Regions from separate parts of the Vreelandella sp. GE22 genome, predicted to be linked through region 1. Evidence: predicted binding sites of a transcription regulator. Region 1 holds the regulator's gene; the other holds the start of a gene.
What was found. The regulator LexA, encoded in region 1, represses DNA repair genes until DNA is damaged. The targets are predictions, from matches to a motif close to TACTGTNTANNTANACAGTA.
Positions count from the first base shown of each region.

Region 1 (15,429 bases):
AGCGTCAATACCATCTGCACGGCGATGACCGCGTCGATGGCGTTACCGCCGGCTTCAAGAATTTGCCGGCCGGCATCGGTGGCCAGCGGGTTGGCGGCGGCGACGGCGAATTTATCGTTCGCCCAGCCGGGCTTCTCTTCATAGCCCGAGCCCACTTCCGGGGTCACCGAGGGCGCTTCGTAGGTAAAGCCAAAGCTGTAGAGCGGAACCAGCAATAAGCCGGTCAAGGGCAGCGTCGCCCGTAGTGGCAGCATGATCACTCCTGAGATATTTCGAGGCCGAAGCCGGCGTTTTCTTGAGCGGGAAAAGGTGTTGGCTTACTCACCTGACAGGTTAGCCTATAAAACGCGTGCGCCCGGCACAATGGCCGGGCGCATTAATCGCTGAATTGACAAGGCTGCTTAGGCGATGGTTTCCCCGGCCAGCATGAACCAGGTCTCCAGCACCGCATCCGGGTTGAGCGATACCGAGTCGATACCCTGCTCCATCAGCCACTTGGCAAGGTCCGGATGATCCGACGGGCCCTGCCCGCAGATCCCCACGTACTTGCCCTGCGCCTTGCACGCCTGGATCGCCATGGAGAGGAGTTTTTTCACCGCTTCATTACGCTCGTCGAACAGGTGCGCGACGATGGCGGAGTCACGGTCGAGCCCCAGGGTAAGCTGCGTCAGGTCGTTGGAGCCGATGGAGAAGCCGTCGAAGTGCTCGAGGAACTCATCGGCGAGCAGCGCGTTGGCGGGCAGCTCGCACATCATGATGACCTTGAGGCCGTTCGGGTCAGCCGGGTTGCGCGCCAGCCCGTTGGCGGCCAGCAGCTCCACTACGTCGCGCGCCTCGGTCGGGGTGCGCACGAACGGCACCATGATTTCGACGTTCTCAAAACCCATGGTGTCGCGCACGCGCTTGAGCGCACGGCACTCCAGCTCGAAACACGGCCGGAAGGCGTCGGAAACATAGCGCGAGGCGCCCCGGAAACCCAGCATGGGGTTCTCTTCGCCGGGCTCGTAAAGCTTACCGCCGATCAGGTTTTCGTACTCGTTGGATTTGAAATCCGAAAGCCGCACGATCACTCGCTGGGGGTAGAACGCCGCGGCCAGCGTCGAGATGCCTTCGACGAGCTTGTCGACGTAGAAGCTGACCGGGTCGTCGTAACCCGCGGTGCGCGCGTCGATCACCTGCTGCAAATCCGGCGTTTGACGGTCGTACTCCAGCAGCGCCTTGGGGTGCACGCCGATCATACGATTGATGATGAACTCGAGCCGGGCAAGCCCCACACCGGCGTTGGGCAAACCGGCGAAGCCGAAGGCGCGATCCGGGTTACCCACGTTCATCATGATCTTGAACGGAATCTCGGGCATGGCGTCGACGCTTGAAACCTTGCATTCGTAATCGAGAATGCCTTCGTAGACGTTGCCGGTGTCACCTTCGGAGCAGGAGACGGTGACGTCGATGCCTTCGCGCAGCTGGGTCGTGGCATCGCCACAGCCGACCACGGCGGGGATACCCAGCTCACGCGCGATGATCGCCGCATGGCAAGTACGCCCGCCGCGATTGGTGACGATCGCCGAGGCACGCTTCATAATCGGCTCCCAATCCGGGTCGGTCATGTCGGTGACCAGGATGTCGCCGTCGTTGATCTTGTGCATCTCGTCCGGGCTGAGCACGATTTTCACCGTACCGCTGCCGATACGCTGACCGATCGCCCGGCCGGTGATCAGCCGGCGCCCTTTCTCCCGGAGATGGAAGCGCTCGAGCTTGCCGCCCTCCTGCTGGGAAACCACGGTTTCCGGGCGCGCCTGAACGATGTAGAGCTTGCCGTCGTCGCCGTCCAGCGCCCACTCGATATCCATGGGCCGCTGGTAGTGCTTTTCGATGGTGACCGCCTGGCGGGCAAGATCCATGATCTGCTCATCGTTGATACAAAAGCGCCCGCGATCAGAGAGTGGGACGTCGACGGTTTCGACGGACTTTCCGGCGCTGGCACTTTCACCGTAAACCATCTTGATCAGCTTGGAGCCCAGGGTGCGGCGCAGCACCGCCGGGCGCCCCGCTTCCAGGGTGGGTTTGTGAACGTAGAACTCGTCCGGGTTGACGGCGCCTTGCACCACGGTTTCACCCAGCCCCCAGGAGGCGGTGACGAATACCGCATCGCGATAGCCCGACTCGGTGTCCAGGGTGAACATGACCCCAGAGGCGCCGGTTTCCGAGCGCACCATTTTCTGCACGCCCGCGGAAAGCGCCACGTTCTCGTGGGCGTAGCCGCGGTGCACGCGATAAGAAATCGCCCGGTCGTTGAATAATGAAGCAAACACCTCGTGTACGGCGCGCTTGACGTTGTCGAAGCCTTCGATGTTGAGGAAGGTTTCCTGCTGGCCGGCAAAGGAGGCATCCGGCAGGTCTTCGGCGGTAGCGGAGCTTCGTACGGCGGCTTTCAGGTTGGGGTGGCGCTGTTGCAGGGCGGCGTAGGCATCTGCCAAGGCGTGCTCGAAAGCGGGCGGTAAGGGCGTATCGATAATCCACTGACGGATGGTACTGCCCGCCTGTGCAAGCGCCTTGACGTCGTCGACGTCCAAACGCGTCAGCAGCGCGTTGATCCGGTCGTTGAGGCCCTCGAAAGCGAGAAATTCACGGTAGGCGTGCGCGGTGGTGGCAAAGCCGCCGGGCACGGTGACACCGGCGCCCGCAAGATTGGAGATCATTTCACCGAGCGAGGCGTTCTTGCCGCCTACTCGCTCGACGTCGTTCATGCCCAGTTGATCGAACCACACAATGTACTCTTGCACGCAACACCCCTTTTAATTATCGACCGCGGGTTGAACCACCCGACCGGGTCTCGCCAGAGCGGGTCGGTCAATTTCATTGAGCGTGTCACCCTATCACCGCCCCCTCGTATTCGCCATTAGTCTAACCGCGAAGTCAGTGAAGGTTTTTTACAACACGGCGAGAATTGAAGCGCTTTCTGTAGTCGCCTGCTCCATAGCGGCCTGGCCCGTTGTGCTTACGACACCCAACGGTGAGAATAGCGCTTCACGCATCGAGGTGATCAACGGGAGAAAAGCATGAAGCGTACGGCATTTTTTATTTCCGACGGAACGGGGATCACCGCCGAGAGTTTGGGGCGTAGCCTTTTGGCGCAATTCAGCGGTGTCGAGATCACGATGCTCACCAAGCCCTATATCGACTCGGTCGAAAAAGCCCAGGCGCTCGCCAATATCATCGACGCCACCGCCAACCGCGACGGCCAGCGCCCGATCATCATCGACACCATCGTCGATCAGGAAATTCGCGACGTCATTCGCCAGGCCCAGGGCTTCAAAGTGGATGTGTTTTCGACCTTTTTGGCGCCGCTGGAGCAAGAGCTCGAGACCCACTCTTCGTATAGTGTCGGGCGAACCCACGCCATTGGCAGCGACGATGTCTACATGGATCGCATCCACTCGGTACACTTTGCCCTCGACAACGACGACGGCGCGCGCACCCACCAGTACGATCAGGCGGACGTCATTCTGGTCGGCGTTTCGCGCTGCGGCAAAACGCCAACGTCGCTTTATCTTGCGCTGCAGTTCGGCATCCGCGCGGCCAATTACCCGATCACCGAAGACGATCTCGACGAGGACGGCAGCTTGAAACTGCCCAGGGTGCTCGCCCCGCACCGCCACAAGCTCTTCGGGCTGACCATCGACCCGCGAAGGCTTTCGGCCATTCGTAACGAGCGCCGCCCCAACAGCCGTTATAGCTCGATCGACCAGTGCGTGCAGGAAGTGGAGCAGGCAAGCGCGCTTTACCGCACGCTTGGCATTCCGTTCATCGATACCACCCGCTTCTCGATCGAGGAGATCTCCACGCGCATGATCGCCGAAACCGGGCTAACGCGGCGTTTTTCGCCCCGCTAAAGGGGTAAGGCTCATAGCCCCTTGGGCGCGAAGATACCCGGGGCGTTGCGCCAGTAACCCTTGTAGTCCATGCCGAAACCGAACACGTAACGATCCGCCACTTCCAAGCCGCAGTAGTCGGCCTTGAGCCCCGGTATCGCCTTGCGGTCGTGCTGTTTATCGACCAGCACGGCGGTGGTGACGCTCGCCGCTTGGGCCTGTTGGCAGTAATCCAGAATCGCCGCCAGGGTCGAGCCTTCGTCGAGAATGTCGTCGATGATCACCACATGGCGTCCGGCCATGGGTACTTCCGGCGAGACCCGCCAGAAAAGCTCGCCACCGCGCAGTTCGTTGCGGTAGCGCGTAGCGTGCAGGTAGTCGACTTCCAGCGGAAAGCCCAGCCGGGTCAGCAGATGGCCGGTGGTGATCAGCCCGCCGTTCATCACGCAATAAAACACCGGCAGCTTGTCGCCCAAATCCCGCGTGATGGCTTCGGCCATGTGATCGAGGGCCTCCTCGACCTGCGCCTGGGTGATCAGGCAGTCGGCGTTATCCATCAGCGCACGCATTGAATCCAGGGATTCAAGGGCTTCTTTATCGAGTTTGTTCATCGAAGGGCTCCGGTATCAAGCGATCAAGGTTCAAAAAAATAAAAGCGCCGGCGGTATATCGGCGCTTCGAACGAGAAAAAGGTTTTAAGGCGGCGCGGGCTAGTCGGCCAGCTCACCCAGGCGTGCATTGGCGCGGCGCCAGCGCTTGAGCGCGTGTAACGCCGCGAGATCCGGCCGGGCGCGGGCGTAGCGAAGCTTGCCGGCGCGCTTGCTCTCGATACCCTGACAGTGCGCGACCACCTCGAGCGCGGCGCCACGATCATTACATACCAGCAGCATGTCGCAACCGGCGGCCAGTGCGGCCCGGGCTCGCTCCACCGGCCCGCCGGCCACGTGGGCACCGGCCATGGTCAAATCATCGGAGAAGATCGCCCCCTTGAAGCCCAGCGACTCTCTGAGCATCCCGAGCCAGTTCGGCGAGAAGCCCGCAGGGCGCTGATCGAAAGCGCTAAAGACCACATGGGCGGGCATGACGCCGTCGAGCTGGGCGGCCAGCCGCGTGAAAGGCACCAGGTCCCGCGCCTTGAGCTCGCTTAGCGGGCGCGGATCGTCGGCAACGCTATGATGGGTGTCGGCTTCGATGCCGCCGTGGCCGGGAAAGTGTTTGCCCACCGCGGCCATACCCGCCTCGTGCAGGCCCTGAATGAAGCGTCCGCCGAGCTCGGCGACGTGCTCGGGGTCCTGGCTGAAGCTTCGATCGCCAATCACGCTGGAGACCCCGCTTTCGACATCGAGCACCGGGGCGAAGCTAATATCGAGCCCACAGGCCGCCATCTCCATGCCCAGCAGCCAGCCGGCATCGATTGCCAGCTGTATCCCGGCATCCGCGTCTTGGGCGTAAATCTCGCCAATGCGCGCCATCGCGGGAAGCCGTGTAACGCCTTTTTTGATGCGCTGAACGCGCCCGCCTTCCTGGTCGATGCCCAGCAGCAGATCGGGCCTTAGCCGGCGAATACTTTGGCAGAGCGCGCTGACCTGCTCGGCACTTTCTACGTTGCGCGCAAACAAAATGACCCCGCCCACGGCGGGGTCGGCCAGCAGGGCTTTTTCGGCTTGCGTGATAGCGGGCCCTTCGAGGTCGAGCATGACCGGGCCTGGCGGTTGCGTCATCGGCTTGCATCCAATAAAACGGCCGCCAATTCTAGTCGATCGGCGGCCTTAAACAAAATCCGGCGTTAAAGCCCCGAGGCGTTGAGCCAGACCGGCGTGCCAGGGGCTGCGAAAGCGAACACTGCGAACAGGTCGTCATTGCGCAGGCGAATGCAGCCGTGGGAGGCGGCGATACCCATGGGTTGGTCCGGCGGCGTGCCGTGCAGATAGATATAGCGGCGCTGGGAGTCGGTCTGGCCTGCGCGGTTAACGCCGCGCTCGAGCCCGCAAAGCCAGAGAATTCGCGTCAGAATCCAGTCGCGGTGCGGATTTTGCGCGCCCAGCGCCGGGGTAAAGACTTCCCCGGTGAAGCGCCGCCCGCGAAACACCGCGTTTTCCGGCAGGCCTTCACCAATGGCGGCGCGCACGTAGTGCCAGCCTTGGGGCGTCTGACCACTGCCCTCGTTTTGCCCTACGCCGTTTTCACCGGTCGAGACAGCGCACTCGTGTACCACCGCTTGACCCTGCCAGCAGCGCAGGCGCTGGGTGGCGAGATCGACCTCGAGCCAAGGGCCATCGGTGGGAGGAAGCTCAGCCAGATTGGGCGTCGGCATACGCAGACTCCTCCAAAGCGGGGGGAAGCGGCGCGTTCATGGCGGAAACCACCACCGGGCGTAGCCGCCGGACAAGATCGCGCACCGAGACCTGCTCGTTGTACTCCTTGGCGGCAATATCGCGCAGCGCATCGAGCCCGGAAAGCGTGAAGATCACCGTGCCCAGCATGAAGTGAAGCCGCCAGAAGCGTTCCGCGTCGGGAAGCTCCGGCGTTGCCCGACGAACGAGCTCGACGAAACGGGTGAACACATCGCCGTACTGCTGCTGTATATAGCGGCGCAGGTGCCCCTGGGCCTGGCTATAGGCCAGACCCAAAAGGCGCATGAAAACCTTGAGGCTATTACGCTCGGCGGGCACCGTCAGCACCGTGGTCGCCATGGCCTCGAGCAGCACTTCGAGGGGAATGTCATCCTCGCCGTAGCGCTCGTGGAGTGCGTCCAGCGCTTCGTGAAAGCGCTGGCTGAAAGGATCGAGATAGCGCGCGAATACGGCCTGGATCAGCGCTTTCTTGGAACCGAAGTGGTAGTTCACGGCGGCCAGATTCACCCGTGCCTTGCTGGTGATATTACGAAGCGAGGTCTCGGCAAAGCCGCGTTCAGCGAACAGCACCTCCGCAGTATCCAGGATACGCGTGACCGTATCAGATTGCGCCATGGCGCCCTCCAGAAAAACGAGTGTTTAAAACATCGCAAAATAGTAGGCCATTAACGCGCCAGTCTCAATCGCAAGAAAAGGTGAACTCCCCTCCTCAATGCCCGAACGGCTTTATAATCCGTGGCTTGAGTCATATACTGGACAGAGGAACATACTGTATACTTAAACACATATATATCGAGTCACCTTTTTAGTTACCCTTTTACGCTGGAGTCAGACATGTCCCGTCCTCTTACAGTACGTCAACAGCACGTTTTTGACTTTATCGTTAAAACCATGAATGAGCTCGGCTACCCGCCTACCCGGGCCGAGATCGCCAAAGCGCTGGGCTTTCGCTCACCCAACGCGGCGGAAGAACACCTTCGCGCCCTCGAGCGCAAAGGCGCGATTCGTATCATTCGCCACACTTCCCGGGGTATTCGCCTACCCAACCAGGAAGGCACCGAAACCAGTGAGCCGGCGCCGGCTGCCAACGAAAACGGCGAAACGCCGGCAAACGGCTTGCCCATCATTGGCGAAGTCGCTGCGGGCAACCCGATTCTGGCCGCCGAGCACATCGACCGCTACTGCCCGCTTCCGGCGGACTACTTCACGCCCAAGGCGGACTACCTGCTGCGCGTGCGCGGGCTTTCGATGAAAGATATCGGCATTCTGGAAGGCGACCTGCTCGCCGTGCACCGCACCGAGCGGGTACGCGACGGGCAGATCGTGGTGGCACGCCTTGAAGACGAAGTCACCGTCAAGCGCTTCAAGCGCGACGGCCATCAGGTAACGCTGCTGGCTGAAAACAGCGACTTCGACCCGATCGAAATCGACCTGCGCACTCAGCAGCTCGATATCGAAGGCGTGGGCGTAGGCGTGATTCGCGGCGGCAGTGGCCAAGCGCTCGGCTAAGCCACTCGCCTGTATGAACGTCGTATAAAAAGCGGGGGGCACTCATCAGTGCCCCCCGCTTTTTTTAGTTAAAGACGACGGTCTTGTTGCCGTCGATCAGCACCCGGTCTTCCAGGTGCCAGCGGATTCCCCTCGCCAGCACCGATTTTTCCACGTCGCGGCCAAAACGCACCAGATCCGTCGGGGTATGGCAGTGGCTAACCCGATGAATGTCCTGCTCGATGATCGGGCCGGCATCCAGCTCCTCGGTCACGTAGTGGCAGGTCGCACCGATCAGCTTAACGCCCCGCGCGTAAGCCTGGTGGTAAGGCTTGGCACCGGCAAACGAGGGCAAAAAGCTGTGATGGATGTTGATGACCTGGCCTGCGTAGCGGCTACAAAGCGCCGGCGGCAGAATCTGCATGTAGCGCGCCAGCACGATGCAGTCCGCTTTGAGCGCCTCGATTTGCGCCTGTACCGCATCGAACGAGGCCTGCTTGTCGCCTGGGTCGACCGCAATGTGAAAGTAGGGAATCTGGTACCACTCACTCAGCGCGCGCATATCCGGGTGATTGGAGATGATCCCCACGATGTTGCAGTCGAGCTCACCCGCCTGCCAGCGGTAAAGCAAGTCGACCAGGCAGTGGGACTCTTTTGAGACCATGATCACCACGTTGCGCCGCTTTTGCGTATCCACCAGCGCCCACTGCATGTCGAAGGCGCTGGCGATCGGCGAGAACGCCTCTTCGAGCGCCTCGGCAGTCATACCGATGGAATCGGCAAGGATCTCGTAACGCATGAAAAACCGACCCGTTTGCAGATCCGAATGCTGGCTTGCCTCGGTGATGGAGCCGCCGTGCTGGGCGATGAAACTGGAGACACGCGCCACAATGCCCACTTGGTCCGGGCAGGAAACCACTAAACGGTAGTAATGCGACATAAATACACTCAATATAAACACGATTTTAAAAATGCCAGGCCTTGTCCGCCATGAAGGGGGTCGTAGCGCTGTGCAAGGGCGCTAGTGTAGCGCAAGCGGGCCTGGCTGGCATCGCCATGATTGTTAGCCGCCCCCGCCTTACCGTATAGTTAAAGCCTTACTTTTCAGGCTGTTCATAATCAATGGATCCATCTCGCGTTCAACTTCGTCCCCGCCGCCGTCCACCCTTGCGCATACTGCCGCTTGGCGGCTGTGGTGAAATAGGAATGAACCTGACGCTTTATGGTTATGACGGCCACTGGATCGCCATTGATTGCGGCATGATGATTCGCCAGGATCTGCCCAGCGCCCCGCTTCAGGTACCCAATACCCAGACCCTGGCCGAGCTCGACATCACCCCACAAGCGCTTTACATCACCCACGGCCACGAAGACCATATCGGCGCGGTCGCCTGGCTTTGGCCGAAGTGGCAGTGCCCGATTTACGCCACCCCCTTGGCCGCAGGCCTTCTACGCCACAAGTTTGCCGAGCACAGTTTAAGCAGCGCCGCCATTCACGTGATCGAACCCAATGAGGCGCTGGAGCAGGGCCCGTTCACGCTTCGCTATCTGTTGATGACGCACTCGATTCCTGAAAGCTGCGCCATCATGATGCTGGCCGGCGGCTACCGGGTGCTCCACACCGGCGACTGGAAGCTCGACCCCGCGCCGCTGATCGGCCCGAGCGTCAATCCCGCACACTTTCAGGCACTGGCGCCGCTAGATCTCGTCGTCGGCGACTCGACCAACGCCCCGCTCCCCGGTACCGCAGGCAGCGAAGGCGATGTCGCAAAAGCGCTCACCCGAACGCTAAAGGCGTGCAAGGGCCGCGTCGTGGTCTCCTGCTTTGCCAGCAACCTGGCGCGCGTGTGGGCGATTGGCCAAGCGGCGGCGCAGAGTGGACGACGGGTGAGCCTGATGGGCCGCTCCATGGAGCGTATGGTGGGTGTCGCCCGTGGGCTTGGCTATCTGGACGACTTCCCGGCGCTGGTCCCACCCCAGGATTTGGGCTACCTGCCGCCGGATGAAGTCGTCGTGATCGCCACGGGCAGCCAGGGCGAGCCCCGTGCAGCGCTTCAGCGCTTGGCCCAGGGACGCCACCCCTTCATGGACCTGGAAGCGGGCGATAACGTGATTTTCTCCGCCAAGGCCATTCCCGGCAACGAACGCCCGATTGCCCAGCTCAAACGCCGCTTTACCCAGCTAGGCGTGGCGCTTTTTGACGAAACCAACCACCCGGAACTCCACGCCACCGGCCACCCCGCCCAGGAAGAGCTCAAAACGCTCTATCGTTGGATAAGGCCCAAGGCACTGCTGCCAGTTCACGGCGAAGCGGTCCATCAAAAGGCCCATCAGGCGCTTGCCGAAGAACTCGGGGTCAAGGCGCCACTCGCCCCGGTCAACGGCGATATGCTGGCAATGGACAACGAAGGCATTCGGGTCGAGGCGCGCTACCCGCAGCTGCCCCACGTGGTGGATCAAAACAGCGTGACGCCTCACCCAGGCCTTGGGGCAGAGTCGAACAGCGCCCGGCGCGGCACGCTGTTTCTGGCGCTGCCGGTATGCGCCACCGATACGGGCTGGCAGCGTATCGGCCGCTTGATGCTCGACGCGAGCGGGGCAAGCCCCATCGATGAAGAGAGCTTTAGCGACTGGCTCGACGAGCGCCTCGATGAGATACACGCCGACACCCTGGCCGAGCTTCGCGAGGCGCTTACCCCCGGCATGGTTCAATGGCTGGGGGAACACTGCCAGCACATGCCGGAAGTCCATCTTCAGATCATGGCGACCGAAGCGCCTTGACGTGTCACCAGCGCGCCGCGTCCTGCTGGTCGCTTGCGCGCTCCTTCACCCAGTAATCCCCCTGGGTGGAATGCTCCTTTTTCCAGAAAGGCGCGCGAGTCTTTAATATATCCATGATGAAATCGCAGGCGCTGAACGCGTCTCGCCGATGTGCACTGGCCACCAGCACCCGCACGATTGGGTCGCCGGGATGTAGCTGCCCTACCCGATGGATGATCACCACCTTCTGCAGCGCCCAGCGCGACAGCGCCTCTTCGCCAATCTCGTAAAGGGCGCGCTCGGTCATTCCCGGATAGTGCTCAAGGGTCAGTCCGGTCACCTCGGGGGTCTCGTTGAAGTCACGCACCAACCCGGTAAAGGTCACTACGGCGCCGATGTCAAAGCGATTTTCAAGTGCCGCGGTATAGCCCTCGTCGAGGCTAAACGCCGCCTCCTGTATGGCCACACTAATCAATGAGTCGCTCATTCAGCCCCCGGTCACCGGTGGAAAAAAGGCAATCTCGTCACCGTCGGTGATCGGCGCGGTGTCGTTGGCCATCACCTGATTGATGGCGCACAGCGTACGCTGCTCCTTCAATACGCTAAAACGCGTATCCTTCTCGGTCAGCACCGTTTTGAGCCCGGCTACATCGCGGCTTTCAAACTCATCGAGGGAGAACGATACCTCGCTATGCCCAACCCGCTCACGAAGCTCGGCCAAAAACTTGACCCGCACGCAGGGCGATACCGTACAGCGCTCGCCGACACTTACCTCCCCCGGCGTCCCTTCTCCGGTCACGATCGGCGCCGCGTTACGTTGATAATCGCCGCGTACGCCGCCGCGCTTGCTCTCGAGCTGAATCGCGTCGATGCGCATCTCCTTATCGACGGCCTTGCACATATCGTAAAGTGTCAAGCACGCCACCGAAACCGCCGTCAGCGCCTCCATCTCGACACCGGTGCGCCCATTTAACCGGCAAAGCGCGTGTACATCGACCGCGCCCTCCTGCCAGTCGATATCGAAATCGATGCTCACTTTGCTCAGCGCCAGCGAATGGCACAGTGGAATCAGATCGGACGTGCGTTTAGCGGCCTGGATACCCGCAATGCGTGCCGTGGCCAATACATCGCCTTTGGGCAGTTCACCGTCGCTCAAAAGCCTTAACGTTGCCGGAGCCATGACGATGCGCCCCGACGCCACCGCTTCCCGGCGCGACGCCTCTTTATCGGCGATATCCACCATGTTGGCTTCGCCTTGGGTATTCAGGTGGGTCAGCTGCATATCGTTACCTTTTGTCGTCACGGGACGCGCTGGACCACTGAAGGATCCAGCGCGCAATCTCATCGATGTTATCAAGGTTTAGCCGCGGGATAGAAGCGTCCAGCGTCTCGGGCGGCGCCCCTTTTAGCGCCACCGCTTTTACACCGTCGCTTTGCAGGATATCCGGGTCGCCGATACCGTCGCGATAGAGAATCAATTTGGGTAGCGGCCACTCCTTGAAGCCTTCGACGATGACCAGGTCCGGCGCGTGGGCGGTCATCAGTGAAAGCAAATGGCCAAGGTCCGGCTCGTCCTGGCCCGGTGTCTCCTGCATCAAGGCGTAGCGCCGGTGTGACGCTACCAGCATGGGCGCGGCACCGGCCTCGCGAAGCCGGTAGCTATCCTTGCCGGGCTTGTCGATGTCGAAGTTGTGGTGGGCGTGCTTGATCACCCCTACATCGAGCCCCGCCTCGCGCAAGCGCGGCAGAAGCTTCGTCAAAAGCGTGGTCTTACCCGTCGAGCTCCAGGCGGCTATGCCGAGCACGGGAAAAGGCGTTTTTATCAGTTCCAGAGAGATCTCCTTTGACCCAACCTCATGCAAGCTCTTTTTCCGGTGGCAGCAGCGCGTTCAGCGCAATACCGACAAGCGCGGCCAAACTAACGCCCTGTAGGGTAAACTGCCCGCCGCCGAACTGCATACCGCCAATCCCGAAGACCAGAATAAGCGAGACGACCACCAGGTTGCGCGGCGCGGTGAGCGACTGCCCCGCACGCACCAGCGTATTCATGCCCACCACCGCAATCGAGCCGAACAGCAATGTCATGATGCCCCCCATGACCGGACCGGGAATGGTCTGCAAAAGCGCGCCCAATTTGCTGATGAAGGCCAGCAAAATGGCCAGCACCGCCGCCACGATCATGTACACCGGATTGAACGCCCGGGTCAGCGTGACCGCGCCGGTCACTTCAGAATAGGTGGTGTTGGGTGGCCCGCCAAACAGCGCCGCCACGCAGGTCGCCAGGCCGTCGCCCAACAGCGTACGGTGAAGCCCGGGCTTTTCCAGATAGTTTTCCCGGGTGACCGAGCCGATCGCCACCATGTCACCAATATGCTCGACCGCCGGGGCGATGGCCACGGGGATCATGAACAGTATCGCCGCCCAGTGAAAGCTCGGCGCGGTAAAGGCCGGCACCGAAAGCCAGCGCGCCTGGTGAATGGGAGTGAAGTCCACCACCCCCATGACCAGCGAGAGCGCGTAGCCGGTAGCGACCCCACCCATGATCGGCACCAGGCGCAAAAGCCCGCGGCCGAACACCGCCAGCACCAGCGTGACCGCCAGGCTCGCCATGGAGAGAAAGATCGCCTGACCATAGCCGATGTTATCGCTGGTTTCCCCGGTCGCCATACTCACCGCCACCGGCGCCAGCGCCAAACCAATCACCATGATGACCGGCCCTACCACAACCGGCGGTAACAGCCGATTCAACCAGCCCGTGCCTTTAATACGCACCACCTGAGAGATAACGGTATAAACGATACCGGCGGCCATCAGCCCGCCAAGCGTGGCAGAGACGCCAAAGCTTGCAATCGAGCCTTGAATAGGCGCGATAAACGCAAATGAGGAGGCCAAAAAAACCGGCACACTCTGTTTGGTCACGCTGTGAAAGACCAGCGTGCCGACGCCGGCGGTAAACAGCGCAACGCTTGGGTCGAGCCCGGTCAATAGCGGTACCAGCACCAACGCGCCAAAGGCGACGAACAACATTTGCGCCCCGGTCAACAGCGTCTTGGGCCAGCCATCTGGCGATGATTCAGTGCTCATGCAGCGTCCTTAACGTTCATTTTGTCGCCCATCAGGGCAGGCTTGTCAGGGGGATGGGTACCGGGGCGTTTGTCACGCCCAAAAAAATGCCCCCGACGCAAAGCGTAAGGGGCATTTCAAGGCAGCGCGCTTAGCGCGTGCCGAATATTTTGTCGCCGGCATCGCCAAGGCCCGGCACGATATAGCCGTTTTCGTCGAGGCGCTCATCGACGGAGGCGGTGTAGATCTCGATATCCGGGTAGTCCTTCTGTACGCGCTCGATGCCTTCGGGGGCTGCAACCAGCACGATCACTTTCATGCTGTCGCAGCCCCGCTCGCGTAGCATATCCAGCGTTGCCACCATCGAGCCACCGGTCGCGAGCATCGGGTCGATCACGATCGCCATACGCTCTTCGATGTCGTTGGCGAACTTGGCAAAGTACGGTACCGGCTGAAGCGTCTCTTCATCGCGGTAAAGTCCGACGACGCTGACCCGGGCGCTGGGAATCAGGTCGGTGACCCCTTCGAGCATGCCAAGGCCTGCGCGCAGAATCGGCACGACGGTCACCTTCTTGCCTTTCAAACGCCGCGTCGCGATGGCTTCGCCGTTCCACCCTTCGATCTGATGGTCTTCGACCTCGAGATCCTTGGTGGCCTCGTAGGTCAGTAGCTTGGCGACTTCGCCTGCCAGCTCGCGAAAGCTCTTGGTGCTCAAACCGCCTTCCCGCATGAGCCCCAATTTATGCTGAACAAGCGGATGATCAATGGCGTGGACACTCATGAAACTACCTCACTGCAGGGTTAAAAGCGCTCGGCTAGCGCAAAATTGCGCGCCATTCTACCCCCAACCGCCCCCAAGGTTAAGGGGTAGCGGGTAATTGCCATTCGATTACCGGGCGCCCCTGCTCGGCCAGAAACTGGTTCGCCTGGGAGAAGTGACGATTACCCAGAAAGCCGCGGTGCGCGGAAAGCGGCGACGGGTGCGGCGATTCCAAAATCAAATGACGCGTTCGATCGATCAGCGCTTTCTTCTGGCGGGCGTGACTGCCCCACAGTAGAAAAACGCAGGGCCCGGCGTGTTCGCTGACCGTTTTGATCGCCGCATCGGTAAAATTCTCCCACCCCTTGCCCCGGTGGGAGGCCGCGTTGCCCTTCTCGACCGTCAGGGCGGTGTTCAAAAGCAGCACCCCCTGCTTCGCCCAGGGTTCCAAAAAGCCGTGGTTTACCCGCGTGAAGCCCACATCGCTTTCAAGCTCTTTGTAGATATTGAGCAGTGACGGCGGCACCTGAACCTCGGGCTTGACCGAAAAACAGAGCCCGTGGGCCTGGTGGGGGCCATGGTAAGGATCCTGGCCCAGAATGACGACTTTTACCTCTTCCAAAGGCGTGAGCTCGAAGGCGCGAAACCAGTTGGACGAGTGCGGATAGATGACCTTTTTAGCCGCTTTCTCATCGGCCAGAAACGCTTTTAGCGCGGCCATGTAATCCGCTTGGAACTCCTGGCCGAGCCAATGGCTCCAGTCCTTGGGTAGAGGGTCGGTCATGTTACTTCTTCAATTGATCGGCGAGCGGTTCGACATAGGCGATGCCCATGTCCCAGGGAAACTGGATCCAGCAGTTCTGGCCCACTTCCGTGAGGTACTGATCGACCAACGGGCGGCCGTCGGGCTTGGCGTAAATGGTGACGAAGTGGGCATTGGGCAGCATTTCACGCACGGCCCGGGCGGTTTTACCGGTATCGACCAGGTCGTCCACTAAAAGCCAGCCCTCGCCGTCGTGGTCCACGCCCTTCATGATATCGAGCCCGCCCTGGTCCATATGATCGTAGCTTTTGATACAGACCGTGTCGATCAGACGGATATTGAGCTCGCGCGCGATCAGCGCGGCAGGAA
Region 1 is NZ_OZ309110.1:1,549,350-1,564,778, reverse strand. It holds gene ggt (gamma-glutamyltransferase) at 1-254, opposite strand, end outside; gene ppsA (phosphoenolpyruvate synthase) at 402-2,783, opposite strand; gene ppsR (posphoenolpyruvate synthetase regulatory kinase/phosphorylase PpsR) at 3,060-3,893, shown strand; gene ACWHRL_RS07415 (hypoxanthine-guanine phosphoribosyltransferase) at 3,905-4,483, opposite strand; gene nagZ (beta-N-acetylhexosaminidase) at 4,583-5,593, opposite strand; gene ACWHRL_RS07405 (L,D-transpeptidase family protein) at 5,659-6,186, opposite strand; gene ACWHRL_RS07400 (TetR/AcrR family transcriptional regulator) at 6,164-6,841, opposite strand; gene lexA (transcriptional repressor LexA) at 7,061-7,735, shown strand; gene purU (formyltetrahydrofolate deformylase) at 7,800-8,654, opposite strand; gene ACWHRL_RS07385 (ribonuclease J) at 8,921-10,495, shown strand; gene moaE (molybdopterin synthase catalytic subunit MoaE) at 10,500-10,961, opposite strand; gene moaC (cyclic pyranopterin monophosphate synthase MoaC) at 10,962-11,756, opposite strand; gene mobB (molybdopterin-guanine dinucleotide biosynthesis protein B) at 11,761-12,279, opposite strand; gene ACWHRL_RS07365 (uracil-xanthine permease family protein) at 12,329-13,558, opposite strand; gene upp (uracil phosphoribosyltransferase) at 13,689-14,318, opposite strand; gene ung (uracil-DNA glycosylase) at 14,398-15,081, opposite strand; gene gpt (xanthine phosphoribosyltransferase) at 15,083-15,429, opposite strand, start outside.

Region 2 (15,429 bases), 1.4 Mb from region 1:
GATCGGAAGCGTAATGGGCAGGCTCATGACGGTAATCGAGATGCCGTCCAAAAAAAGCCCCAGGACGATATAAAAAACAGCCAACGCCAGCAACAACATGGCCGGGCTGAAGTTCTGTGTGGCAATCCAACTGGCAAGCTCGCGGGGAAGGTGCAGATAGCCCATCGCCGTCGACAAAAGGGTCGCGGTGATCAACAGGCTACATACCATGATCGAGGTAATCAGTGTTCCCCGAAAGGCTTCGGTGAGCATGGCCAAATTGATCTGCCGCTCGGCGCCCAACAGTACCAGCGTAGCCGCCACGCCTACCGCCGCCGCCTCGGATGGCGTGGCGATGCCGCTGTAGATCGAGCCGATCACGATCGAGATCAGAATCAAAATGGGCAGTAAAAGCAGAATCGACTGGCCAATGGACTGCTCATGCGCCACCTGTTTAGGAGCAAGCGCTGGAGACATCAAGGCGCGTATACCAATGTAGCCGCTATACAGAAACGCAATCACAAGCCCCGGGACAACGCCCGCCATGAACAGCTGGCTGATCGAAACCTCCGCCTGAACGCCGTACACGATCATGACGATCGAGGGCGGAATCAGTAGCCCTAGACTCCCCGCGCCGGCCAGCGAGCCGATCGACAGGTGCCGGTCATAGCCGCGCTGCTTGAGCTCTTGGGTGGTAATCTTACCGATGGTGGCGGTGGTGGCCGCACTCGAGCCGCTGACGGCGGCAAACAGCGTACAGCCCAATACATTGGTGTGCAGAATACCGCCTGGCAGCCGACTGGTAATCGGCACCAAACCTTTGAAAAGCCGCTCCGAGAGATTCGAGCGAAAGATCAGCTCGCCCATCAAAATAAATAGCGGAATCGCCGAAAGCTCCCAGCTATTGCTGGCCCGATATAAAATCCGTGAGAAGATCAAACCGATACGATCAGCGCTGAAGTCCCCGAAAAGCCAGAGCGAGCCAATGGAAACCGCCAGCATCGAGGCGAATATCCAGGTCCCCATTGAGAGGAAAAACACCAGCAGCAGCGCCACGCCAACGGCCGTCCAGAAAATATCCATAGTTCGTTCCTGTTAGCCAAGCCTAGGCCGTGGGAGATGAGTACCGCGAGCGCAGTAACACGATTTTTAATGACCTCACTAATAGCGTAAGTGAAATCAGCCACATGCCAATGAGGATGGCGCCTTCGGGAAGCCAGATAGGCGTTTCGGCCAGGGTCTCACTTACCACGCCACGCTGATAGCTGCGCTGAACGTTTTGCAGCCAAAATGTGGAGAGCCATAAAAAACAGCCGGCGGTAACCAGGCTGCTGAAAAGCTCTAAAGGCCACCGCTTGGGTTCGGGTATGCGCTCCATGAGCAGCGACACTCGAATCAAACCGCCTTTTTCGAGCACGTAGGGAAGCCCCAGAAACGCCATGGTCGCCACGGCGTAGCCGATATATTCATCCAAAATGAAGGTAGAGCGACCCAACAGGCGCATCACGATTTCGAGAATGATATGGCCAAACATGTAGATGATGAGCGCCACGGCAATCGCGGCGCCCGCACGGTTGAGTAGCTTCGACGCTTTTTCCATTAGCTCGAAAAACCTCATTGCTGGCCTCTAAATTCATCCAGGATCGTTTCGCCGATGTCGCCAATGTTCCCCAGCCAGTTTTCGATTACGTTGCTAGAGGCCTCGGAGAGCGCGTCACTTAGATCTTGCGATACGGGGTCGCTGACCTCGACGTCGTTCTCCGAGAGCATCTGGTAGTTCTCCTCGGTACGCGTTTCAACGGCGGACCAGTTGTACTGGTCGGTCAGGCGAGCGGCTTCGAGCACGGCCTGCTGCTGCTCTTCGCTGAATGAATCGAACACGGCCTTGTTCATGTGCACCATGTTGAGCGGGATGGCGTACTGAACAGCGGAGAAGTGGTTTTGATGCTCCCAGAAGCTGCCATTGGCGCCGGCCTCGGCGGAGGTAAGCACGGCGCTGATGCCGCCGGTGGCCAACTGCGGCACCACATCACCCCAGGAGAGGCTGACCGGCGAGGCGCCGACGTTTCTAAAGGTCTCGGTGCCGCTGCGATCGAAGGTGAGAATCTTTAGATTCGTTAGATCATCGGCGCTTTCGATTGCATCCTTCGACCAGATACCGCTGGGCGGCCAGGGCGAGGCGTAAAGCAGCACCTGGTCGTTATCTTCGAATACGTCTTCGTAATAGGGTTTGGCAATGTCGTAAAGCTGGCGGGCGTCTTCAATATCATTGACTAGAAATGGCAAGGAGGAGAGCAAAAAGAGCGCATCCACACCGCTCATGGTGCCGGAGAGGGTATCGGCGATATCCACGGCGCCATCGGCCACTGCGTAGAAGTGGTCACCGGAATTAAACCCAAGCGCGCCACCGGTATGCAGCGTAATGTCGATGTCACCGTCCGTCAGCTCTTCTACCTTGTCGATAAAGTAGGCGTCGCCTTGGGCGTGAATCGAGCTTGCGTTGTACTCGTTGGAGAAGTCCAGGCTGAACGACTGGGCATACGTCTGGCCGCTTACCAAGGCCAATCCCAAGGCCGTTAGAAGAGTTTTACCGGTGTGCAGCCGGTGAGCGCTACGTTGTATGAGAGTCATGGTGTCAGGTTCCCTGCCGATTTTTATTAAGGTTCTTTTTCAATTTACCTATATCAGCAGGCGGACTGTTTCCATTAACGACTTTTAGACACCAGGACGCGACACAATCGCCAACGAAAACTAAAGAATTATTTACTTTCAACGCTCGTTGAGGGCAATAAAATGCCGCTCTGGATAAGCGGCATCGGGCTTGAAAAGTTCTGTTCAATAAAACCGAATTACCTGGGTCGGCGATCCCCTTCTAGAAAATTCGCCGTGAATACCGCTTTGCCGTGGGTCTCGAAGGACCATTTCATGACATCGTTAAGGGCGGCCATGACCGCGTCGAATTCGCCGAACACCTGAGTGCTCATGCGGTTGGGGTGAACTTCGAGCCCGCTTTGCTCCAGGCGCTGGACGACCTCCTTGACCACCGGTTTGAAGTCATCGGTCAGCGGGTAGTAGCTTAGCTGTACGGAAAGATACATGGTCGCTCTCCTGGTCGTTATCGATAGGGCTTGGGGTAAGGCGCCTCAATGGGCCTGGATACGCTGCCAGGCATCGAGAATCGCCGTGCGGGTCTCCTCCGGGTGCTCCATGGGGAACATATGCCCGCCCGGCACCTGGTTGACCGACATTCCCTTACGCTGCAGGCGGCCAATGCGCTTGGGTGTCAACAGGTCAGAGCCCGCGCCGGCGACGATTTCCACCGGCACCTGAACCCGGGCCAGCCGGAACGAAAGGTGATCCGGCAAATTGCGAAAGATGGCGACCTCGACGCCGGGTTCGAACACCAGCTCGGCTTGGCCGCCCTCGAGTAGCCGGGTGCCTGTTTCAACATAGTCGCTAAGCGCCTGTGGGGTAAAGGTGCGAAAAAGCCCACGGCTTTTGAGCGAGGTGGTCATCGCCTCGCGGCTGGGCCAAACGCTTCGCCGGTTGCGCGTTTTGCCGGCCGGGGTGATCCGGTCGACGAAACCAAAGCGCTTGGCCGCTTTCAACGCCCAAGCATCGACGCCCATCATCAAGGGCGGGTCGAGCATGACCACGCCGTAAAAGCGCTTGGGCTCGCGAAGTGCGGCCATGGCCATCAGGGTGCCGCCCAGCGAGTGGCCCACGCCCAGCACCTTCGTGTGCGTAGGCAGGTAATGTAAAAGCTCATCGACCAGGTTGGACCAATTGCGATTCACCGGGAAGCGCGGGTGGTGCCCGACCCGGTCGATAGGCTGAAGATCGAAGTGCTCGGCCAAGGGTGCCAGCAGGCTTTTGTAACTGTCGCCGGTAAAGCCGTTGGCGTGGGCAAAGACCAGGGGAGGACGTGAAAGTGTCATAAGGGCTCTGTCATAAGGGCTTTTTAATAAAGGCTCTGGCAGTATAAGAAATAGTACGGTCCGGCGGTCCGGGGCGCAGCAGCCATTAGGCCGCTATCGGTCATACAGATGTTTTAATCAAAGCCAGAACCGGCGTCAAGGCCAAGCCCTTGGGGCCCTTAAAACAGCGAAAGCTGGGTGTCCGGGGCGCCGTCGGCCAAACGGTAGCCCACCCCCAGCAGGCGAACCGGGCGCGCCCCGCGGGCCCAGCCAACGTTCAAAAGCGATTCGAACTGCGCCATGTTCGGCGCGGGGTCGGCGTGCTCGACCGTGGTTTGGGTAAAGTCGTTGAACTTCACCTTGACCATTAGCCCCTTCACCGCCGGGGGCGGGTCCAGTCTTGCGTAGCGCCGCTCCAAATCGCTCAAAAGCTCGGGAAGCTCGCCCCGGCACGCCTCGAGCGTGGGCAAATCCTGGGAGTAGGTTTGTTCGGTGCTGATCGACTTGCGCTCGCGGTGGGTCTTGACCGGGCGCTCGTCATGGCCGCGGCTTAGATCAAACAAACGTTTACCAAAGCGCCCGAAGTGCTCGATCAGCTCGGTGAGCGCTCGGGTGCGCAGGTCCGCGCAGGTGTGGATATCGAGGCTGGCCATTTTTTCCGCCGTGCGCGGGCCGACACCGTGAATCTTTTTGACCGGCAGCGCCTCGACGAAGCGCTCGACGTCGTCGGGCGGAATCACGCACAGGCCATCGGGCTTGTTCCAGTCGCTGGCGATCTTGGCCAGAAACTTGTTGGGGGCAACGCCGGCGGAGACGGTAATGCCCACCTCCCGGCGCACTTTCTCGCGAATGGCCTGGGCCATCAGCGTGGCGCTGCCTTTGAACTGGGTTACCTGAGAGACGTCCAGAAACGCCTCGTCCAGTGACAGCGGCTCGATTAGCTCGGTCATCTCGCGGTAGATGGCAAACACCTGGCGAGCCACGTCCTTGTACTTGGCCATGTCGCCACGAATGATGGTGAGGTGCGGGCAGCGTTTGAGCGCCTGGCCCATGGGCATGGCGGAGTGGATGCCGTATTCCCGCGCGGGGTAGTTGCACGTGGCAACCACGCCGCGCTGCTCCACGGAACCGCCAATGGCGATAGGAATATCCGCAAGCGCCGGGTTATCGCGCATTTCGACCGCTGCGTAGAAGCAGTCGCAGTCACAGTGAATAATCTTGCGCACGGGCCCCTGCTTACCTCCGTGTCGAAAAGCAGCGCCACGTGAAAAGCCACCGCCTTAACTGTAAAAAATCACAGTATAGCATAGCCATGACGCGCTCCCGCCATGCCATGGCGTGTAGCGGCTAGGTACCGCAGAAGGTGCGCAGTACCTGTTCGCTGCTGGTGGCCGGCGCGGCCAGCCGGCGCGCGCTGGACGACTCATCGAACGGGTGGGTTACCGCCGCCAGCAGTGTATGAAACGGCGCAAAATCCCCCTGAAGGGCGGCGTCGATGACCTCTTTCACGCGGTGGTTACGGGGAATGACCACCGGGTTGGCACGGCGCATGGTGTGCTGACGCGTGGCGTGCTCGGCCAGTTCGCTGCCCCGCCATGTCTCGAGCCATACGTCTAACGCTTTGGGCGTTTGGGAGAGCGCCAACAGCGCCTCGCGGCTGGCGTCGTCGAAGTCGATGGCGTAATGGGTCAGCGCATCGAAGGTGGCGGTCATGTCCATGCGCCCTTGCTGCATCAGCGTTTCGAGCTCGTCCATCAGGGTGTCGGCAAGCTCTTTGGCATCCTCTTCGAGCCCCAGCTTGGCAATACGCAACTGCCGCCGGGCATGATCGAAGTGCGTGTCGAAACCGCGAATCACCTCTACCGCGCGCTCGACGCCTTCTTCGCCCTGCACGTTCATCAAGGGCAGCAAGGTTTCGGCAAAGCGCGCCAGGTTCCACTGGGCCGCCGCGGGCTGGTTACTGAAAGCGTAGCGCCCGCCTTCGTCGATCGAGCTGTACACCTTGCTCGGGTCGAACTGCTCCATGAAGGCGCAGGGGCCGTAGTCGATGGTCTCGCCACTGATACTGGTGTTGTCGGTATTCATCACGCCGTGGATAAACCCGACGCTCATCCAGCGGGCGACGAGCTCGGCCTGACGGCGGGTCACGCACTCGAGCAGCGCCAGGTAAGGGTCGTCTTCGGTCATGACCTCGGGGTAGTGGCGCTGGATGACGTAGTCCGCCAGCGCTTTTAAAGTAGCCTGGTCCTGACGTGCGGCAAACTGGAAGGTGCCCACGCGAACGTGGCTCGAGGCGACCCGAGTGAACACCGCGCCGGGCTCGGGCATTTGGCGCACTACGCGCTCGCCTGCGGCCACCGCCGCCAGTGCCCGGGTGGTGGGCACGCCGATAGCGGCCATGAACTCGCTGACCAGGTATTCGCGCAGCACCGGCCCAAGTGGCGAGCGACCGTCGCCGCCGCGGGAGAACGGCGTTCGCCCGCTGCCCTTGAGCTGGACATCCCAGCGTTTGCCCTCGCTATCCACCACCTCGCCCAGCAGCAGCGCGCGGCCATCGCCCAGTTGAGGCACAAAATTGCCGAACTGATGCCCGGCGTAGCCAAGCGCGACGGGGCTTGCGCCGTCAGGGATAGCGTTGCCGCTAAACCACTGCGCAAGCGTGGCGTCATCCGGCACGGCGCGGGCGCCAAGCGTTGCGGCGAGCGCCTCATTAAAGGCGATCAAGCTGGGCGATGCCACGCCCGAAGGCTCGCAGGCACGCCACAGTGGCTCGGGAAGCGTTTGGTACTCGTGATCGAAGTTCAGCACTAAGGCCTCCACTTTCAATAGTCGGGCTGGGGTAATACCCTAGCACCTGACTCAAGTTTATGGCGATATCATGGGTTTTCCTAATATTTCCGAATCCTCGCTCAATACTCCCCTGCCCCGGCCGTTTTATAACCGCGATACCCTGCTGGTCGCACGCGAGCTTCTGGGCTGCCAGTTGGTGCGCCGGGTGGGCGATGAGCTGGTCGCCGCCACCATCGTGGAAACCGAAGCGTACCGGGGTGCTGCGGACTCCGCCTGCCACGCCCACCGGTGCAAAACGCCGCGCACCGAGGCAATGTTCGGCCCGCCCGGCCACGCCTACGTGTACCTGGTGTACGGCATGCACTGGCTTTTGAATATCGTCACCCAGCCCGAAGGCAACCCCTGCGCGGTGCTGGTGCGTGCGGTCGAGCCTGCCGTCAACGAAGAGGCCATGCGCTACTACCGCCCCATGCAGGGCAAGGCGCTCTGCAACGGCCCGGGCAAGCTCACCCGGGCACTGCAAATCGACAAATCGCTTTACGGTGAAGACATGACCCGGCCGGAACAGCTTTGGGTCGCCCGGGGTGAGGCCGTTGAGCGTATTTCGAGCGGACCGCGTGTGGGTATCGACTACGCCGCCCCGGCGGATCGCGACGCGCCCTGGCGGCTTTGGGTGGCGGATAACCCTTGGGTCTCTAAAGCGCGTTAGTGCTGGTTTGCTCCAGGCATGTCAACGCGTGAGCCAGTACCGGCGTAAGCGGCGCGCGCCACTGGTGGGTGAGCAGGTGATCGGCCCGGGTCACGCCCAGCGAAAGTGACGCCACCGGCAGGCCCCGGGCGTGGGCCTCGCGGCAGAAGCGGTAGCCGGAGAACACCATCAGCGAGGTCCCCACGGCCAGCACCGCACTGGAGCGGGCCAGCGCCGCCTCGGCTTCGAGCCGGCGCGCCATGGGCACCACGTCGCCGTAATAGACCACGTCGGGCTTCAATATCCCGCTACAGCGTGGGCAGTCGTACACCTTGAAGCTCGAGAAATCGGTTTCCAGATCCGCGTCGCCGTCCGGGGCGTGGGCGGCATCCATTGCCGCAAAGCGGGGATTCATGCGCGCCATTTCCGCGTGCATGGCGTAGCGCATGATGCTGTAACCGCAGCGCATACAGCTCACCGTATCCGCCCGGCCGTGCAGGTCGACCACGCGCTTCGAGCCCGCCCGCTGATGAAGCCGGTCGACGTTTTGCGTCACCAGCATTTCCACCATGCCCTTGGCTTCGAGCGCGGCCAGCACGCGGTGCGAACCGCCCACCTGGGCGCTGCCCAGCGCCTTGAAGCCGATCAGCGCCCGCGCCCAGTAGCGCTTGCGCACGCTGGCACTTCCCATGAAGTCACCGTGCTGTACCGGCGGCGAGCGTTTCCACTGGCCGTTGGCATCGCGGTAATCGGGAATGCCGCTGTCGGTGCTGACCCCGGCACCGGTAATGATGAAAAGCCGCGGGTGGCGAAGTATGAACACCGCCAACTCTTCGCCCGCCTGCTCGACTTCAGTCAGGTTTTTTATCTGCGTCAATACTTCACCCTAGGAAAGCGGTTAACATCTCAACGATACTGTAAGACAGTGGCGGTGCATACAACGTGCCCGCCCCGGCCTAACGAGGAGCCCTTTCATGCAGCGAGATCACGATATCATCATCATTGGCGGCGGCATGGTGGGCGCGGCACTGGCCGCGCGGCTGGGGCAAGCCGGCCGCCGCGTGGCGCTGATCGAACACAGCACGCCCCCCAAGGCCCCCGAGGGCGACTATGACCTGCGTATCTCGTCGCTGAACAAACGCTCGCTCGACTTCATCGAGGCAAGCCACACTAACCTTCCGCTAGAGCGCACCTCGTCGTTTCGCCATATCGAAGTGTGGAACCAGGAAGGCACCGGGCACAGCCTGTTTTCGGCCGAGGACAGCGATATGGAGCGCTTTGGCCTTTTCATCGAGAACATCGCGCTTCAGCACGCCCTGTGGCAGCGCCTGGAAAGCATGGCCTGCGTGACGCTTTATACCGAAACCACGTTGGTGGCGACCTACGCAAGCGGAAGCACTCGTATGGTAGAGCTGGATAACGGCCAGACGCTGAGCGCCGAACTGGTGGTCGGTGCCGACGGCGCGAACTCCAAACTTCGTGAGCTGGCCGGTATCGAGATCGCCACCCACGACTACCACCAGCGCGCGATGATCATCAACGTGGAGACAGTACTTCCCCAGCAAGATGTGAGCTGGCAGTGCTTCATGCCCACCGGGCCCCTTGCCATGCTGCCGCTGCCCGGCCACCGCGCCTCCCTTGTGTGGTACGACCAGGAAGGCGCCACCCAGGCCCGCGAGGCCATGGACGACGACGCTCTTAAAACCGCCATTGAAGCGGCGTACCCCAAGCGGCTGGGGGGTATTACCCGCGTGGTCGCCCGCGCAAGCTTCCCCATAAAACGCCAGCACGCCAGAAGCTACACCGCCAAACGCCTGGCGCTAATGGGCGACGCCGCCCACGTGGTACACCCGCTGGCAGGTCAGGGGCTGAACATTGGCCTGCACGACGCCGACGCCCTGGCCGAGCTGATTCTGGGCCACACCGATGCCGGCGACAGCGCCGCGCTCAAACGCTACGAGTGGCAGCGCCGCTTGGCCAATCAGGCGATGATTGCCGCCACGGACAGCTTCCACCACCTGTTCACCGGCGCCAAGCCGCTACGCCAGCTGGGCGATTTCAGCCTGCACCTGGCCGAGCGCCTGCCTTTTGCCAAGCGCATGATGATGATGCAGGCCAATGGGTTGAATCCGTTCAAGCGGCACTGAAATCAACGCCGATTCAGAAGCGATCATAAGCGCCTAAAAAACGAAGGTCGAAAATGCGTGGGTAGCTGGCTCTATTATCAGAGTCAGCGTTATTGTCTAAAAAATGGACTTACCTACCAGCCTGAATTAAGAATATCTAGATATTTCCATGAAGTCTCGATTGTCATCCCTTGAGGCTTCGAAGCGCAGGTAGTCCAACCCCCGTAGATTGGAATCCACCATCTACTGCAATGACCTGCCCGGTAACATAGCTGCTTTTCTCAGAGCAAAGGAATACGATCATTTCGGCGATCTCGCGCTCACTTCCGTAGCGATTCAAGGGGATAGCGTCATGATACGCAGCGCGAATTTCAGGAGTATGGACAGCCATCGCAAGCTTTGTATCTACCGGGCCCGGCGCCACACAGTTTGCTCGAATGCCGTGTTCGCCTAGCTCAGCGGCTTGCTGTTGAGTCAGGTGAATGACCGCAGCTTTGGACGTGCCATAGGCTACACGTAACGTACTCGCTCTGAGACCCGAAATAGAAGCGATATTAACAATCGCACCCTTGGCTACCTTGAGCAGAGGCAATAACGACTGAGTAGTAAGAAAAATGCCATCCAGGTTGGTCGCCATGACTCGGCGCCATATATCATAAGTGGTTTCTTCAAGCGGTCGAAAATCCGCAACACCTGCATTGTTTACCAATGCATCAACCCGCCCATATTGGTTCTCGGCTTCGCGTACTAAATGGGCTATATCGTCTGGATTTGATATGTCGTACACCCATGCATGCGCACCTTCCAAATCAGCCGCAACTTTTTCAAGTTCAATAGTATCACGATCGATCATTAGCACTTCATATTCATTTTCTAAAAAAAGCCTAGCCGTTGCTAATCCAATACCACGAGCAGCCCCAGTTACAATAGCAATACGGTTTTTTGTTTTCATCAGGTCACCTTAGCAAATTAATTAACGAAATAAATCAATCAAAATAAGAGATAGAGAAGGAAAAGCCGCAACTATCACAAGCCCCAACAAGCAAGCAAGCACAAACGGTAAAGCACCTTTCGCCACTTCCTCGATCGAAAGTTTTGAGACATTCGCTGCGACATAGAGATTAATCCCCACCGGCGGCGTAATAAGGCCAATCGAGAGATTGATCATTAAAAGGACTCCAAACCAGACTGGATCCCACCCCATTTCATGAACAATTGGCATAAAGATGGGCAAAGATATGAACATCACAGTTACTGCATCCATGAACATGCCCACAACTAATAAGATCAGCATGATGACGAGTAGTACAACCCATTCTTTACTACTTATATCTAGTAGCAAGCTGGAATATGAGCCAACAAGATCATCTACCGTAACAACCCAACCAAATAAGCCAGCATAAGCAACCACCAACATAACAACGGATGAAGATGAAGCCGCATCGCTCAATGCCTCGTACAATCTTTTCAAAGTAAGTGTGCGATATGCCAGCGCCCCCACCAAAATTGCATAAACAGTTGCAACTAGCGCGGCTTCAGTCGGCGTGAAGGCACCTGAGTAGATACCACCTAAAATGACTACCGGTGTTAGAAGTCCCCAGAACGATTGGCGAAACGCTACCCATAGACGATGTTTGTACGTTCCATTAGGAACAGAAGCCCCCAATACAGACGTTGCATATGACTCCAGGTTATTGAAACCGGCCCCTTTTTTTTCACGGCCTAAAGGCAGGATTAGCAACATCATCGCCCCCATCAATAACCCCGGGATGACGGCTGCTATAAATAATTTCGAAATTGAAGTTTCGGAAATGACTCCATAAATCACCAACCCAATTGAAGGGGGTATAACAATGGAAAGAGCTGCACCAGTACATACCAAGCCCGCGGCACAAGCACGGCGATACCCGTCTTCTTCCATTCCTTTAATGATCATGGGCCCTATCGCAGCCACAGAGGCTGGCCCGGAACCACTTACCGCCCCCCAGAAAAGGCACACCACCGTACCTACAACACCCATTCCTCCAGGCAAGCCGCCCACGAGTACTTGAAAGAAACGTATCATCCTTTCAGCAATACCCAACCTTCCCATTAAAGTGCCGGCCAAGATAAAGAAAGGAATAGCAAGTAACGAGAATTTGGTGACTCCAGTAGCTATCAAGTCGCCAGCCAGATCCAGCCCAAATCCAATATGCCACATCGCATAAAGAGCAGAGAGGCCTAAAGAAAAAGCCACAGGAACACGTAAAAACAATAGCACAAAAAAAACCAATATCATCTGCGAACCAGACGAGAGGTTTTCGAAGACATCAATCATTACCATTCTCCATAGTGGCACCCCTACGGTTTTTTAATTCATCCCACATGCTCTGTAGATAACGAATAATAATCAGGGCAAAACCAAAGGGAACGGCTATGTGATAGTACCAGGCCGGCAATCCCAACCCATAAGAACGCATACCTGATGCTAGCTGATTCGTAAACACCTCCCACGAGAAATAAGCTGACAATATAAGCAAAACAAGTGAAAGACCACCTGAAACTACTAAAAGACACTTTCGCAAGAGAGCGGGAAGCAAGTCATAAAGAATTGAGACAGCCAAGTGCTCACCTCTTCTGGCAGCAATTGCAGCCCCAAAAACAGTGAGGATCAAGAACCCATTAGTTAGCAGCTCTTCGGTAGCCGCTAAAGAATAGTTAGTCCCATAACGAACTATAACATTAGCAAAACCCAGCAACGTCATGGCCAAAAAAAGAACTGCGCAAATTATCTTTTCTGCCTCTCTCAATAAAAATTTCATTTGAGACACCTCATATATTTATTAATGGAGCTTCAAAAATATTGAAGCTCCATTAAAATCAAACACGAAACAAATGAAATTATCGGCCGCTTTCCTCGATGGCATCGAAAAAAGTAGAAATTATTTCAGAGCCAATCATTTCTGACCATTTATCGAAAGCAGGTTGAGTCTTATCTCGAAAGGCACTGATTTCATCATCAGTAAGCTCCGTGATTTGCATACCTTGTTGTCGAAGGAAATCCAGTCCTTTAGCAGTATTTTCTCGAGTGATCTCTATTTGGTAAGCCATCGCCTGATCTGCAGCCTGCTTGATCATTGTTTGTTCTTGCTCATCAAACCCATCCCAACGCTGCTTGGACATTCCAAGAAAAATCGGATCATAGGAATAATGCCAAGTGGTCAGGTAATCCTGCACTTCATATATCTGCTGGGGAATAATGACCGCACCAACGGGGTTCTCTTGTCCGTCGACGACACCTTGCTGCATGGCTGTCATGGTCTCTGTCCACTGCATTTGTTGTGGATTAGCGCCCAAGGCATTCATGACGTCAACATACATGGGGCCGGCCACCCGTATATTCAGGCCACGAATATCCTCGGGCGTTCGTACAGGGCGAACGCTATTGGTCAATTCTCTGAAACCATTTTCACCCCACGCAAGCACTACAATGCCACGCTCCTCGAGAATGGTCTCAAGCAGCTCAACGGGTTCTCCCTGAATGGTTGCATCGACTTCATCATAATTGGCATAGAGGTAGGGCAACGAAAAAACGGCCATCTCTGGTACCAAGGGAGTGACATTGATAGCTGAGGTGATCAGTAAATCAAGAGCTCCGCGCCCGACCATTTCCGCTTGACGCATCTGATCACCACCCGATAGCTGCGCGTTAGGGAAAACACGTACACCTAACTCACCATCAGAAGACTCATCCAGTAATTCAGCGAAGCGCTCCGCTCCCAAGTGCCAAGAGGTGGAGTTACCCGTATTGTGGGAGAGGCGCAGCGTTTCGGCAGAAGCGGTACCCACAAGCAAAGCGCTTGTCACCGAGGCGAGCCATACAGCTTTTTGAAAACCATAATATTTCATTGTGTTGTATTCCTTGTGGCGTATGCGTGCTGAAGCACTTCATTGTTATTGATCCATAATATGGACCTTAATTTATATATACGACGATAAAAATTTGCCAAAACTATTCCAAAAAGTCAAAGTATCTGCAAAATAAGATCTAACAAGATAAAAAGAAACTCAACTATGGTCCATAATATGGAATACAAAGCCAAGGCATTTGATATTGGTCATTCCACGGCAGGGGCTCAAAGCGTTGATCGCGCCATGACTCTCTTGAGTCAGATAGGCCGACATGCAGGCGAGGGAGCATCTCTATCCGAACTGACGCAATACAGTGGTTTGAATAAACCAACCACTCGACGGCTTTTGATAGCGCTTATCAATGCAGGCATGGTTGAGCAGTCTCACTCCACGCAGCGCTATCAACTGGGGCCAGAAGCCTTTCTACTAGGCCAGCGGGCCGCTGAACAGCACAACCTTACTCGCTTGGCAGGATGCAGCGTTTCCTGGCTGGCTCAAAAAACTCAAGACGCAGCCTGCTTATCTATTAGGCGAGGTCATCTTTCGCTCTGCCTGCAGCGTGAGGATGGAGCCTATCCCATTCGCACACATGCACTGCTCCAGGGCTCGTATCACCCGCTAGGAATTGGAGCAGGTTCTCTGGCTATGCTGGCTACGCTGCCTGACCTTGAAATTCAAAAAGTTCTGGAGGCACAGCGACCGACTCTTGAAAACGACTTTTCTCAACTATCCGTCGATCAAATCCAAAAACTTATACGAGAAACACGACAGCAAGGCTATGCGCTTAATTCTGGCCTGATCTTTCCCGATTCCTGGGGGATCGGTATCGCTCTTCATTGGCCAGATGGCGTTCTAGTCGGCTCGCTCTCTATTGCAGCAATTGAAAATCGAATGCAGGAACCACGTAGAACACAGCTACTGATCCCCTCACTACGAGAGGCGGCCACCGCGATCGAAACGGAGTTGGCCAAAGATTTTTTTGAATACAAGAAATTCTAAATACAACCATCAGGAGCAAATAATGACAAAAGCACAGATCGTCGGCTGGGCGCACTCCCCTTTTGGAAAATCGCCCGAACCCGATACCCAAGCGCTCATGCAAAGCGTGGTCCAGGATGCGCTCGTTCATGCAGGCGTCAGCCACGATGCGATCGACGGCATTTTCGTGGGCGTTTACAACAACGGGTTTTCGTCCCAGGACTTCCAGGCAGCTCTTGTAGCAATGGGCGATGAGCGCTTCGCGCACACACCCGCAACGCGGTACGAGAATGCCTGTGCAACAGGGAGCGCAGCGTTGCATGGAGCGCTCGATTTCATTGAATCGGGACGTGGTCGTATCGCCTTGGTCATCGGCGCAGAAAAAATGACGGCAACGCCTACTGCAGAGGTAGGAAACATTCTCCTAAGCGCTAGCTATCATCGCGAAGAAGCCAACATCGACGGGGGCTTTGCAGGCGTATTCGGCAAGATCGCTGAACGCTACTTCCAAACCTACGGAGACCATTCTTACGAACTGGGCATGATTGCTGCGAAGAATCACGCAAACGGTGTGTTCAACCCTTATGCACAGATGCAAAAAGATCTCGGCGTCGACTTCTGTACGACTATTTCAGAACGCAACCCCACAGTAGCAGGCCCTTTGCGCCGTACGGACTGCTCTCTCATCTCAGATGGCGCAGCGGCCATGATCATTGCCGATGCAGAAACAGCCTCGCAATTAAAGCGTGCCATCGCCTTTCGAGCACGAACGCAGGCCAACGACTTGATGGCGCTTTCAAGACGAGACGTATTGGAGTTTCGCGGGGCATCGATTGCCTGGCAAGGAGCACTGGAAAACGCCGGCTTGAATATCATGGATTTATCCCTCGTGGAGACACATGACTGTTTCACCATTGCGGAGTTGCTTGAGTACGAAGCCATGGGTCTTGCCGAAAAGGGTAGCGGCCACCGCGTCATTCAGGAAGGCATCACGCGCAAGGATGGCGCCTTGCCCGTTAACCCGTCAGGCGGATTGAAATCCAAAGGTCATCCTATCGGC
Region 2 is NZ_OZ309110.1:2,928,248-2,943,676, forward strand. It holds gene ACWHRL_RS13635 (TRAP transporter large permease) at 1-1,062, opposite strand, end outside; gene ACWHRL_RS13640 (TRAP transporter small permease) at 1,085-1,597, opposite strand; gene ACWHRL_RS13645 (TRAP transporter substrate-binding protein) at 1,594-2,610, opposite strand; gene ACWHRL_RS13650 (YkoF family thiamine/hydroxymethylpyrimidine-binding protein) at 2,829-3,077, opposite strand; gene ACWHRL_RS13655 (alpha/beta fold hydrolase) at 3,123-3,917, opposite strand; gene dinB (DNA polymerase IV) at 4,076-5,122, opposite strand; gene ACWHRL_RS13665 (protein adenylyltransferase SelO) at 5,244-6,704, opposite strand; gene ACWHRL_RS13670 (DNA-3-methyladenine glycosylase) at 6,775-7,395, shown strand; gene ACWHRL_RS13675 (NAD-dependent protein deacetylase) at 7,382-8,251, opposite strand; gene ACWHRL_RS13680 (FAD-dependent monooxygenase) at 8,349-9,521, shown strand; gene ACWHRL_RS13685 (SDR family NAD(P)-dependent oxidoreductase) at 9,685-10,452, opposite strand; gene ACWHRL_RS13690 (TRAP transporter large permease) at 10,474-11,817, opposite strand; gene ACWHRL_RS13695 (TRAP transporter small permease) at 11,810-12,301, opposite strand; gene ACWHRL_RS13700 (DctP family TRAP transporter solute-binding subunit) at 12,381-13,388, opposite strand; gene ACWHRL_RS13705 (IclR family transcriptional regulator) at 13,566-14,390, shown strand; gene ACWHRL_RS13710 (acetyl-CoA acetyltransferase) at 14,413-15,429, shown strand, end outside.
Region 2: a site for LexA is predicted at 5,179-5,198, ahead of dinB (DNA polymerase IV). Genes of this name have one in related genera too.